Regions from separate parts of the Shewanella sp. 8A genome, predicted to be linked through region 1. Evidence: predicted binding sites of a transcription regulator. Region 1 holds the regulator's gene; each other region holds the start of a gene.
The links. Region 1 encodes LexA, which represses DNA repair genes until DNA is damaged. Its sites were predicted from a motif close to TACTGTATNNNNATACAGTA; they were not measured.

Region 1 (3,413 bases):
TCATCAGCCACTTCACTGCGCCAGTTAGGTGCCGTTTCATTCAAGAAATTTTGCAATGTAATCGGCTCACCAAAGTTGACATAACCTTGGCCAAAATTACCTAATTTACGAATAGCACCAAAGACTTGCCATACAGATTCTTTCTGTTTTTTCTTACCGCTTAGCTCTTTGTGATAGGTCGCCACTTCCATCACGTGATCGTAGCCTAAATACACAGGCACTAAGGTGACTGGGCGTTCGATACCACGCAACACACTGTTGATCGTCATAGCGATCATGCCCGTTTTCGGTGCCAATAGACGACCGGTACGAGAACGGCCACCTTCAGAGAAATACTCAACCGAATATCCCTTAGCAAACAGCTGATCGAGGTACTCACGGAACACTGCAGTATAGAGTTTGTTGCCGTTAAAACTACGGCGAATAAAGAAAGCCCCGCCACGGCGGAACAGCGGCCCCGCAGGCCAGAAGTTTAGGTTGATACCCGCAGCAATATGCGGTGGCACCATACCTTGGTAATACAGAATGTAAGATAACAGCAGGTAATCCATATGGCTGCGATGGCAGGGCACATACACAATCTCATGACCATCGTGGTGTAACTGCCGAATATGCTCAGCACCTTTGATGTTAATACCGCTGTAGAGCTTGTTCCATAACCACGTTAAAAAGCGCTCAGCAATACGTACGAGACTATCGGAATAATTTGCTGCAATTTCATCAAGATATTCAATTGCCGTTTCACGCGCTTGGGTTTCAGAAATCTTCTTGCTCGCGGCTTCTTCCTGAATCGCCTTACGTAAGGATTCAGATTTCAGCAAGGAATGGAATAACGCCTGACGATTAGGCAACACAGGCCCCGTCATCACCTTACGTTGGCGACGGAAATGCACTCTCGCTACTCGAGCCAATTTATGGGCAATGCCCATATCGGTTCCATGTTCGTCGGCCATGTAACGCAGCGATACCGCATTAGAAAATTGCACAAAGTTATGACGACCTAAAAATAAGATCATCAAACACTTGCGTAACCAAGTAGGGTTCTCGCGCTCAAGCACTGCCGCCTTCATGGTGTCGTCTTCTTTACCCGGAGTACGACCCCAATACAGACTCACAGGCACCAGCTGGATATCTAACTCTGGCTTTTCCTTATGGACGGCCAACAAACGCATAAAACATTCGAGGAATGGCTCATTGCTGGCGCGTTCACCAAATAAGGGCTTACGACCTTCAAGGCATACCACCCGTGGCGCCACAACGCCATTCACCACCAGCGGCTCGTAAGGGCTTGGCAAACCAAGTTTCGTGGTGATCTCGCTTAACGCAGCAATATCACTCAGGGATTCTGTTTTCATTACATAAGCAAGCGGTCTGGAGGCATCCAGATTCAGATCGGCAAAGGGATCCTGTGGCACAACAATAGTGTGCACTAAGTGCTTTTGGATCCAACGTAATGATTTCAACCAAAGAGAGTCTTGTTTAGGCATTATTCTTATGCAATGTAAGTACGTTCATTAGCCCCATAGAATACCAGATTCTAGAGAATATACCCAAACAACCTAAAGATGCAGGATTCAGCGGCTGATTTTAATGACTTAGTAACGCACTTTAGGCAACGCCATTTATTGCTGCCGTGCAAATGGCATTCACCCCATAGATGACGATTACGGTTATTTGCAGATCTAGCTGACCAAGTTAAAAGTGGTTAATACTTGCACTACAAATAATACTGTATATACTAACAGTAACTGTATAGAAAAACAGGAAAGACCATGAGACCGTTGACGCCACGCCAAGCCGAAATTTTAGAGCTGATTAAACGTAATATTGCCGAGACTGGCATGCCACCCACTCGGGCCGAAATTGCCACCCGTTTGGGTTTTAAAAGTGCAAATGCCGCAGAAGAACACCTTAAGGCATTGGCGAAAAAAGGCTGCATCGAGATCATGCCTGGTACTTCCCGCGGGATCCGTCTCCCTGTAGAGGAAGAAGATAACCGCGAAACAGGCTTGCCACTTATCGGCCAAGTGGCAGCGGGTGAACCTATTCTCGCCCAAGAGCATGTCGAACAGTATTACCAAGTCGACCCCAGCATGTTCCACCCTGCTGCCGATTTCCTGCTGCGCGTAAAAGGCGACAGTATGAAGAATATCGGCATCCTTGAGGGTGACCTGCTTGCCGTTCATAAAGTACAACAAGCGCGCAATGGACAAGTTGTTGTTGCTCGCGTTGATGATGATGTAACCGTAAAACGCTTTGAAAAAAAAGGTAATTTAGTCTACCTACATGCCGAGAATGAAGACTATTCACCGATTAAAGTCGATTTGAGTTTCCAAAGTCTAACAATTGAAGGGCTCGCCGTAGGGGTGATCCGCAACGGAGATTGGCTATGAACAAACTATTAGGTAATGCCCCGCGTCACCCCGGTTTATGGCTCGATACGGTTCGAGATACAGAGACCGACTGGCAGCATACATCAATAGTCACTATGCCAACTCAGAGCCAAGGGCGCCAAGAGCTGACACAGCTGAGCAAACAACTTGCCCAACTGAGCCAACAGGGAAGATGGATAGTGCTCATCAACCCACCTAGTATTGGCTACAAGCAGCTATTAGCAAACGCAGGTGTGCGCATGGATCGCGTACTATTGGTTCACGCAAAAGATGAGGTCGAAACCCTTTGGGCGATGGAAAAAGCCTTAACCAGTGGCACATCTAGCGCAGTGATTACTTGGATTAACGCCCTAGATACTCGCGATAATCGTCGCCTACAAATTGTAGCAAAGAGCGCACGTGCAATGGGTATCGTGCTTGAAGGTTCAACGAATGACCAACCTTCTAGCACCAATCTCACACAATCGGCTAAATTTACTCAACCCGCATTTTTCAGCTCTGTTCATTAAAAATTTTTCACACCGTATTTAGCCTTGAAAGCCGCCTCACCTGTGAATGTGAGGCTTTTTTTTGGCAATTTTTCAGACAATTAGAAAAAGAAGTGATCTTGATCAATTTTTAAACAGCAAGTATGTTTGATTTAGGCGCACATGATATATGGCCTGTTTAGGCAGAAATATCGCGTTATTTTCGAATATCGCTCGCCCACAAGAATTGAGAATAATGGGTTTATTCAGCAGTATGTGCCAGTGTGGCTAATAACAGCAGTAACAATACTTGATCATAAGTAAGCCGCCAACGCACGTTGAAGTCAGAAACACTTTTTTGGGAACTGAAGAGTTTGCATAGAGTTGAGACTTACTGTGTTGCTCTTCTTTGTAGTTGCTATTTGCAATTAGCAGAGGAGAAGTCTTGTGAAGCAATGGTTGTATTGTTTACTCGTGGTGCTATTCGCCCCACCGTTGGCCGCAGCAGACATGCGGTTCAATATGACGCCTGGCGTAACAGAAATCAGTGGCA
Region 2 (3,413 bases), on a different contig from region 1:
CGCCTGGACCCATGCTGAATATATCAAGCTGGTACGTTCAATGAGCGATGGTCGAGTCTGGGATAACTACCCTATCGTCTCAGAAGCGTTGAAATAGTGTTTTAATACTGATACGAGTCAATAAAGCCCGCACAAGATTAGTTGTGTGGGCTTTATGATGAAAAACAGCATACTCCTTTAATTCGCCCCACATCATCCATTCTGCGCACCGTAAAAGCATTCTCTGTTTTTATGTGAATACTTGTTTTTATTGCCGTTACTTCAATAAAAAATTGACTTACATAAGTCCGTCAAGATGTTAAGATACTTGCGCTTTTGTTAATTTATCGATAAATGGAGTTTTGATGAAGCCTTTAAAAACCGTAATCAAATGGATTTTGCTCACGTTATTCTTGGTGCCAGTGAGTCTTTATCTGATCCTTGCCGCCATCAACATAAAAGATAGCCCAGCTTCAGAGCAGGCCAAAACCTACCTAGACGAAATTCAAAAGAGTGATAAGGCATTAGCGAATAACCAAGCTCAGAATGCGTATCTCTATGCGCTGGGCTTTGATGTGAATAGTGGCGCCTCACCGATGGATGCAGGGATTTCTCGACTTAAAAGCATACAACAGCTTGGCATTTTGGAACGCTCCCCAACGCTAAACACAACTCCTATAGACAAACCGCAAACCCCTTTTAACGAATGCCTTAACCGTGATGATTTTCTGTCCAGTTGTCTCCCTGTACTGACAGAACAAACGTCTTTTGACGAACTCATCGCAACAAACGCCGAATTAATCACGCGATATAAAACATTAATTCAGTTAGATACCTGGCAAGAAGGCAGCCAATTTAATGTCTTTTTGTCTTCTCCGTCACTTTCACATCTGCTCACGGCACAAAAACTCTACTTCATCGATTTACTGGCTCACGCTCAAACCATGTCTGCGCAGCAGGTTGCCGATGTGATTAATCAAGATATGTTGTTTTGGCAACGCGTAGCAGCTAACACCCATGTGCTACTGATAAAAACCGTTAGTCAAAACGGCATCACAACAAATATGAAATTTGGCGAATTGATACTAGGCCAACTGCCAGCCTCTCAATTAAGCAACGTCATCCCCACTAGCTGGCAAACGCCGATCCCTGCTGAGGTGACTACATTTGAAAAAATAAAAATGGGTGAATGGTATTACTTTACAGCCATGGCCAAAGCATTGCAGACAATTGATGATGAAGATATCACCACAAACGTGACGCAATGGTTGCTGACACCGTTAATGAAAGATCAAGACACAGCGAATCGTTACGCGGAAATTTTAAATGGCACGACTCCTCCGCAGACTTGCCCTGCTCCTTGGTCAATCGCTGACATGAGCCAATTTATATATAACCCACTTGGTAAATTTGTACTCTGCTCTGGCATTACATCATTAGACCGTTACCAACAAGATTTTGATGAGCTCGAGCCACAAAGAGCACGCTTGATCACGAGACTCCAATAGGGTGATTGTTTACTTAAGCAAATACATGACATAAACGCCTTCGACATGTGCTAAAGTTAGCTTATACTGTGTATATGTACAGTATATAGATGCATATGATCATGGTTACTCCTGAACAATCAAAAATCCAATATCCTTTCTTTAGCACATCGGTGGCGGCGGGATTTCCTTCTCCCGCCAATGATTATATTGAGCAATCGCTTGATCTAAATGAGCTTTGTATCAAACACCCCACCGCAACCTTTTTTGTCAAAGTTCAAGGCGATTCGATGGTCGATGCCGGAATTTCCTCTGGTGATATATTAGTGGTTGACCGAGCCTTACAAGCCACCCATGGGGATATTGTAGTGGCGGCCATCAATGGGGAATTTACGGTAAAGCAATTGCAATTACGTCCTGTGGTGCAATTATTGCCATGTAACCCAGCCTACAGTGCAATTCCACTGAGCCACGAGTCAGAGTTAGACCTATTCGGTGTCGTGACTTGCGTGGTGAAAAAACTCAAATGACCGCCAACTTATTCGCCCTCGTAGACTGTAATAATTTTTATGCGTCCTGTGAGCGTATGTTTCGGCCCGATCTACAGGGCAAACCTATCGTTGTGCTGTCAAATAACGATGGTTGTGTCGTCGCGCGTTCATCGGAAGCAAAGCAATTAGGCATAAAAATGGCCGTGCCAGTTTATCAAGTGATGGAGATGATCCGCGCCCATAATGTGGCGGTATTTTCGTCCAACTATGCCCTTTACGCTGATATTTCAAATCGCGTCATGACCACACTTGAGCAGATGGTGCCTAGGGTTGAAGTCTATTCAATCGATGAGGCTTTTTTGGATTTGTCTCGGCTCGATAAATGTCAAGATATTAACCAGTTAGCCATGGATATTCGTCAGCGGATCCAGCAATGGATAGGGATCAGTGTCTGCGTAGGAATTGGGCCGAGCAAAACCTTAGCCAAGCTAGCTAACTATGCCGCAAAACAGTATCCCGCCACCCAAGGCGTTGTCGATTTACGCGATAAAGAACGCCAACGCCGGTTAATGGCGCTCACTCCCATTGATGAAGTTTGGGGCATTGGCCGAAAAATTGCGCAACGTTTAAAACTGATGGGCATCCATACCGCTCTACAGCTTGCAGATGCCCATCCTAAACTTATCCGAGACAATTTTTCCGTCATGGTTGAGCGAACGGTGTACGAGCTTAACGGTATTGCCTGTGATGATATTCAGCAGGTGGTAGCGACAAAGCAGCAAATCATCAGCTCGCGCTCCTTTGGCGCACGTATTACCACCTTTGAGGCGATGCAGCAGGCTATCAGTGACTATACCTTTAGGGCCTGCGAGAAATTGCGAGCGGAGGGGCAGTTTGCCCGCACCTTATCGGTGTTTATTCGCAGCAGTTATTTTACGCAACATCAGCCCCAATATAGCCAAGTACTCACAGGTCATCTTGTGTATCCCAGTGACGATACCCGTGATTTTATCGAATTAGCGCAGCGACTATTGCATCGGCTTTGGCGTGCAGGTCCCGCCTATGCTAAAGCTGGCGTCATGCTAGGAGATTTTTATGCGCCGGGAGTATTTCAATTAGGCTTGTTTGACGAGGCCAAACCACAACCTAAAAGTAAAGAATTGATGAAACTGCTTGATGGTATCAATCACAGTGGTAAAGGAAATATTCAATTTGCAGGACAAGGACTGAATGCCGATTGGAGAATGAAGCGTGGTCAACTCTCTCCCCGCTACACTACCCAATGGAGACATATTCCGATAATAAAATAAGCCATAAGCATGAATAACGAAATAATATGCTAGAGCTGTTCCATTTGTTAAATCCGCTAAAACACAGTCAATAATGGTCTATATTTCAACAGCTAATAAGATTCATGCTATTAACACCTTTAATCTTAAATTGATAGCGATCACAT
Region 3 (3,413 bases), on a different contig from region 1:
TAAATCCCCGTTTAAATAGCAGTTCAATAATGCCTGCGCGGGTCGCTTCCGTCCCTAAGCCATCGGTTTCCTTTAAAATTTTGCGGGTCTCGGGGTCAGTCACATAACGATTAATCCCCGTCATGGCGCTCAGCAAGGTCGCATCGGTAAAGGCTTTGGGGGGCTGAGTTTGCTTCTCGACCAATTCACCTTGGTTGCAGTGAAGGATTTGTCCTAGGGCTAAAGGCGGTAAAATGCCACAAAACACCTCATCTTCTGCATCCTTATCGGTACTTTTATCATCAGTATTTTGAAGCGATTCTCGCCCCATAGACTCTTTATGTTCATCAGCTTCCCGTGCAAACAGTTGTTTCCAACCTAGGGATTTATCCTGTCTAGCCTTCGTTTTAAAGAGACCACCTTCAATGGTCACTTCGACCGCCGTTTCACTGTAGCAATAGGCGGGGTAAAACTGCGCCAAATACTGGCGGGCAATATGTAGATAAAGCTGCCTTTCCCGCTGGCTTAAACTGCCTAAATTGGGCTGTTTTTCCGTTGGAATAATGGCGTGGTGGGCATCGACTTTTTTATCATCCCACGCCTTAGATTTAAGCCGAGGATTCGGCGCCTCAGCGTGTGCGACTAACTCGGGCGCCCCCCCCATAATGGCCGCTAATACACTGCTTGCTAGACCATGTTGCTCTGTAGGTAAATAGCGGCTGTCAGAGCGCGGGTAGGTAATCAGCTTATGGCGCTCATATAAACTCTGGCAGGTATCGAGCACGTCCTTAGCGCTCATCCCAAACCGCTTGGCTGCATCAATTTGCAGTGCCGATAAGCTGTAGGGTAATGGCGGATTCTGCTGTTTATCCTTAGTGCTTAACTGGGTCACTTTGGCGGGTTTATCGGTGATCCGACGCACCACATTTTGTGCTAAGCCCTTAGCAAGCACTCGCCCTTCTTCGTCCATATAAGGTAAACAGGCTTCACTGGGTTGCCACTTCGCAGTGAAAGATTGTTGTTTATCCGTTACTAAATGCGCTAAGACTTCATAAAAGGGTTTAGATTGAAATCGCGCGATTTCCTCATCGCGGCGCACGATAAGCCCAAGGAGCGGGGTTTGCACTCGACCGACGGATAGCACGCCCTGATAGCCGACCTTTTTCCCTTGGATGGTGTAGGCCCGTGTCATATTCATGCCATAGAGCCAATCGGCACGGCTCCGGGCAAGTGCAGAAGTAGACAAAGGAATAAACTCACGGTTACTACGAAGTTGCGACAAGGCACGTTTCACCGCCTGCGGGTTTAAGTCGCTGATAAGGAGTCGCTGCGTTTGCTGTAATTTATCGCCCGTCACGCCCAAATAGGCGATTACTTCATCAACCAATAATTGCCCTTCCCTGTCTGGATCACCCGCATTCACTAAGGTATCGGCCTGTTTTACCAGCTTTTTAAGTACAGTGAGTTGGCTACGGGTCGCGACCTTAGGTTTAAGCTGCCACTTCTCGGGCACTATGGGTAAATGTTCAAACTTCCACGATTTGAACTCGGGGTTATAGGCATCGGGCTCGGCCTGTTCAAGCAAATGCCCAACACACCAAGACACGCAGTTTCCTTGGGCGTCTTCAATAAACCCGTCACCTTTTTTGTGGGGTTTTGGTAGCACATCGGCGATTGCACGCCCAAGACTTGGTTTTTCAGCAATATAGAGGATCATATCTACATTAAACACTGGATATAATTACAGTGTAATTTAGCCCAAAGCAGACAATAGTGCAAACAGCCTTCTTTAGCTCGAGAGCCAATTTAGCTCGTTTAGCTCTAACTGAACACTAAAGCTATGTAAATTTAGTTGAGAATGGTTCTCATCTAGATTTATTATTCCTTCCATCACTTAAAGAGGAATCAGGAAAAAGAGATGAATACACTGACCTTGCCCTATCATGCTAAACCCGCATTTAAACCAGCACTAGTATTAAGATTCAATCAATTAATGCTATTTCATAGCCTCTTATTACTGGCATTAAGTCTGCTTTGTGGGATGGGTCTTGAAACATTAAATCTTGAGGTTCCGTTCCTCTCTTGGGCTTTTATCCTGTTTCTACCTGTAGCTGTAAGTCTATCTTTGCTATTAAAACATCGCGTTAGCCGCCGTAGTCTGGCATGGCTATTTGGACTGTGGATGCTGTTATGGCTGGTAATTTAAGCCAAGTTTTCTTTGCCTTGCACAAATACCGTCCCCGCTATCCACTTTGGCTGAGTTAATAGTCTCAATCAATTCGCCTTATCTCCCCCGCTTTTCTCAATGATTCAAGTTGCTAGATTACAAATCTCAATGCAGCAGAGATAAAACGCTGCAAAATAAAGCTCCTCAGTAACCCCATCAAATAAAGAACGTTAAATTATCAAATATTTAACAACTTTAGCTATGAAGTGACTAAAAAAATCGTTATGTTGAAGCTCTTGGACGCACACACGCGTTTTAACCTTAGGCCTAATTGGCTGTTTAGTACCCAAAATCACCTAAAAAAATCTTAAAAACTCTGCAAAAAACAACAGAATATTGGAGTTGAATTATATGAATGAGATTGTTAATGCGGTCAACAATATCGTCTGGAGTCCCGCGCTCGTTTATCTTTGCCTCGGTGTAGGACTCTTTTTCTCCCTGCGCTCACGCTTTTTACAGTTACGTCATTTACCCGAAATGATCCGTCTAATGTTTGATGGCAAAAGCACCGATGCTGGCGTGTCTTCCTTCCAAGCTTTAGCCATGACCTTAGCCGGTCGTGTTGGTACTGGTAATATCGCTGGTGTTGCCACGGCGATTACCTTTGGTGGCCCTGGCGCTCTTTTTTGGATGTGGATGGTAGCGTTTCTGGGCGCAAGCTCAGCATTCGTTGAATCCACCTTAGGACAAGTCTACAAAGAAAAAATCAACGGTGAGTACCGCGGCGGCCCCGCCTTTTATATTGAAAAAGGCTTAGGCATGAAGTGGTACGCTTGGACATTTGCCATTGCGACCATTTTTGCCTGCGGGATTTTACTGCCTGGGGTACAAGCCAACTCGATTGGTTCAAGCTTAAAAACCGCCTTCAATATTGACCCTAATGTCACAGCAGCCATTCTTGCGATGCTATTAGGTTTTATTATTTTTGGAGGGGTGAAACGGATTGCGCAGTTCGCCAGTACTGTAGTGCCTTTTATGGCGCTCGGCTATATCATTGTCGCCTGCGTGATTATCGCCCTTAACATTGACCAGCTGCCCGACATTATTCTGCTGATCCTAAAAAGTGCCTTCGGACTCGATGCAGGCTTTGGTGCGATTTTAGGTCTTGCGATTATGTGGGGGGTAAAACGCGGTATTTACTCCAACGAAGCGGGTCAAGGTACTGGGCCGCACGCTTCTTCTGCCGCCGCAGTGAGTCATCCAGCCA

Region 2: a site for LexA is predicted at 1,552-1,571, ahead of umuD (translesion error-prone DNA polymerase V autoproteolytic subunit). Genes of this name have one in related genera too.
Region 3: a site for LexA is predicted at 1,709-1,728, ahead of M0413_RS11050 (DNA topoisomerase III). Genes of this name have one in related genera too.

What each region holds. Positions count from the first base shown of each region.
Region 1 is NZ_JAMDJP010000009.1:151,561-154,973, reverse strand. It holds gene plsB (glycerol-3-phosphate 1-O-acyltransferase PlsB) at 1-1,487, opposite strand, end outside; gene lexA (transcriptional repressor LexA) at 1,773-2,393, shown strand; gene M0413_RS09340 (cell division inhibitor SulA) at 2,390-2,902, shown strand; gene coxB (cytochrome c oxidase subunit II) at 3,308-3,413, shown strand, end outside.
Region 2 is NZ_JAMDJP010000014.1:26,417-29,829, reverse strand. It holds gene M0413_RS12475 (glucan 1,4-alpha-glucosidase) at 1-97, shown strand, start outside; gene M0413_RS12470 (hypothetical protein) at 345-1,487, shown strand; gene umuD (translesion error-prone DNA polymerase V autoproteolytic subunit) at 1,589-1,996, shown strand; gene umuC (translesion error-prone DNA polymerase V subunit UmuC) at 1,993-3,267, shown strand.
Region 3 is NZ_JAMDJP010000012.1:26,100-29,512, reverse strand. It holds gene M0413_RS11050 (DNA topoisomerase III) at 1-1,696, opposite strand, end outside; gene M0413_RS11045 (hypothetical protein) at 1,898-2,185, shown strand; gene M0413_RS11040 (alanine/glycine:cation symporter family protein) at 2,558-3,413, shown strand, end outside.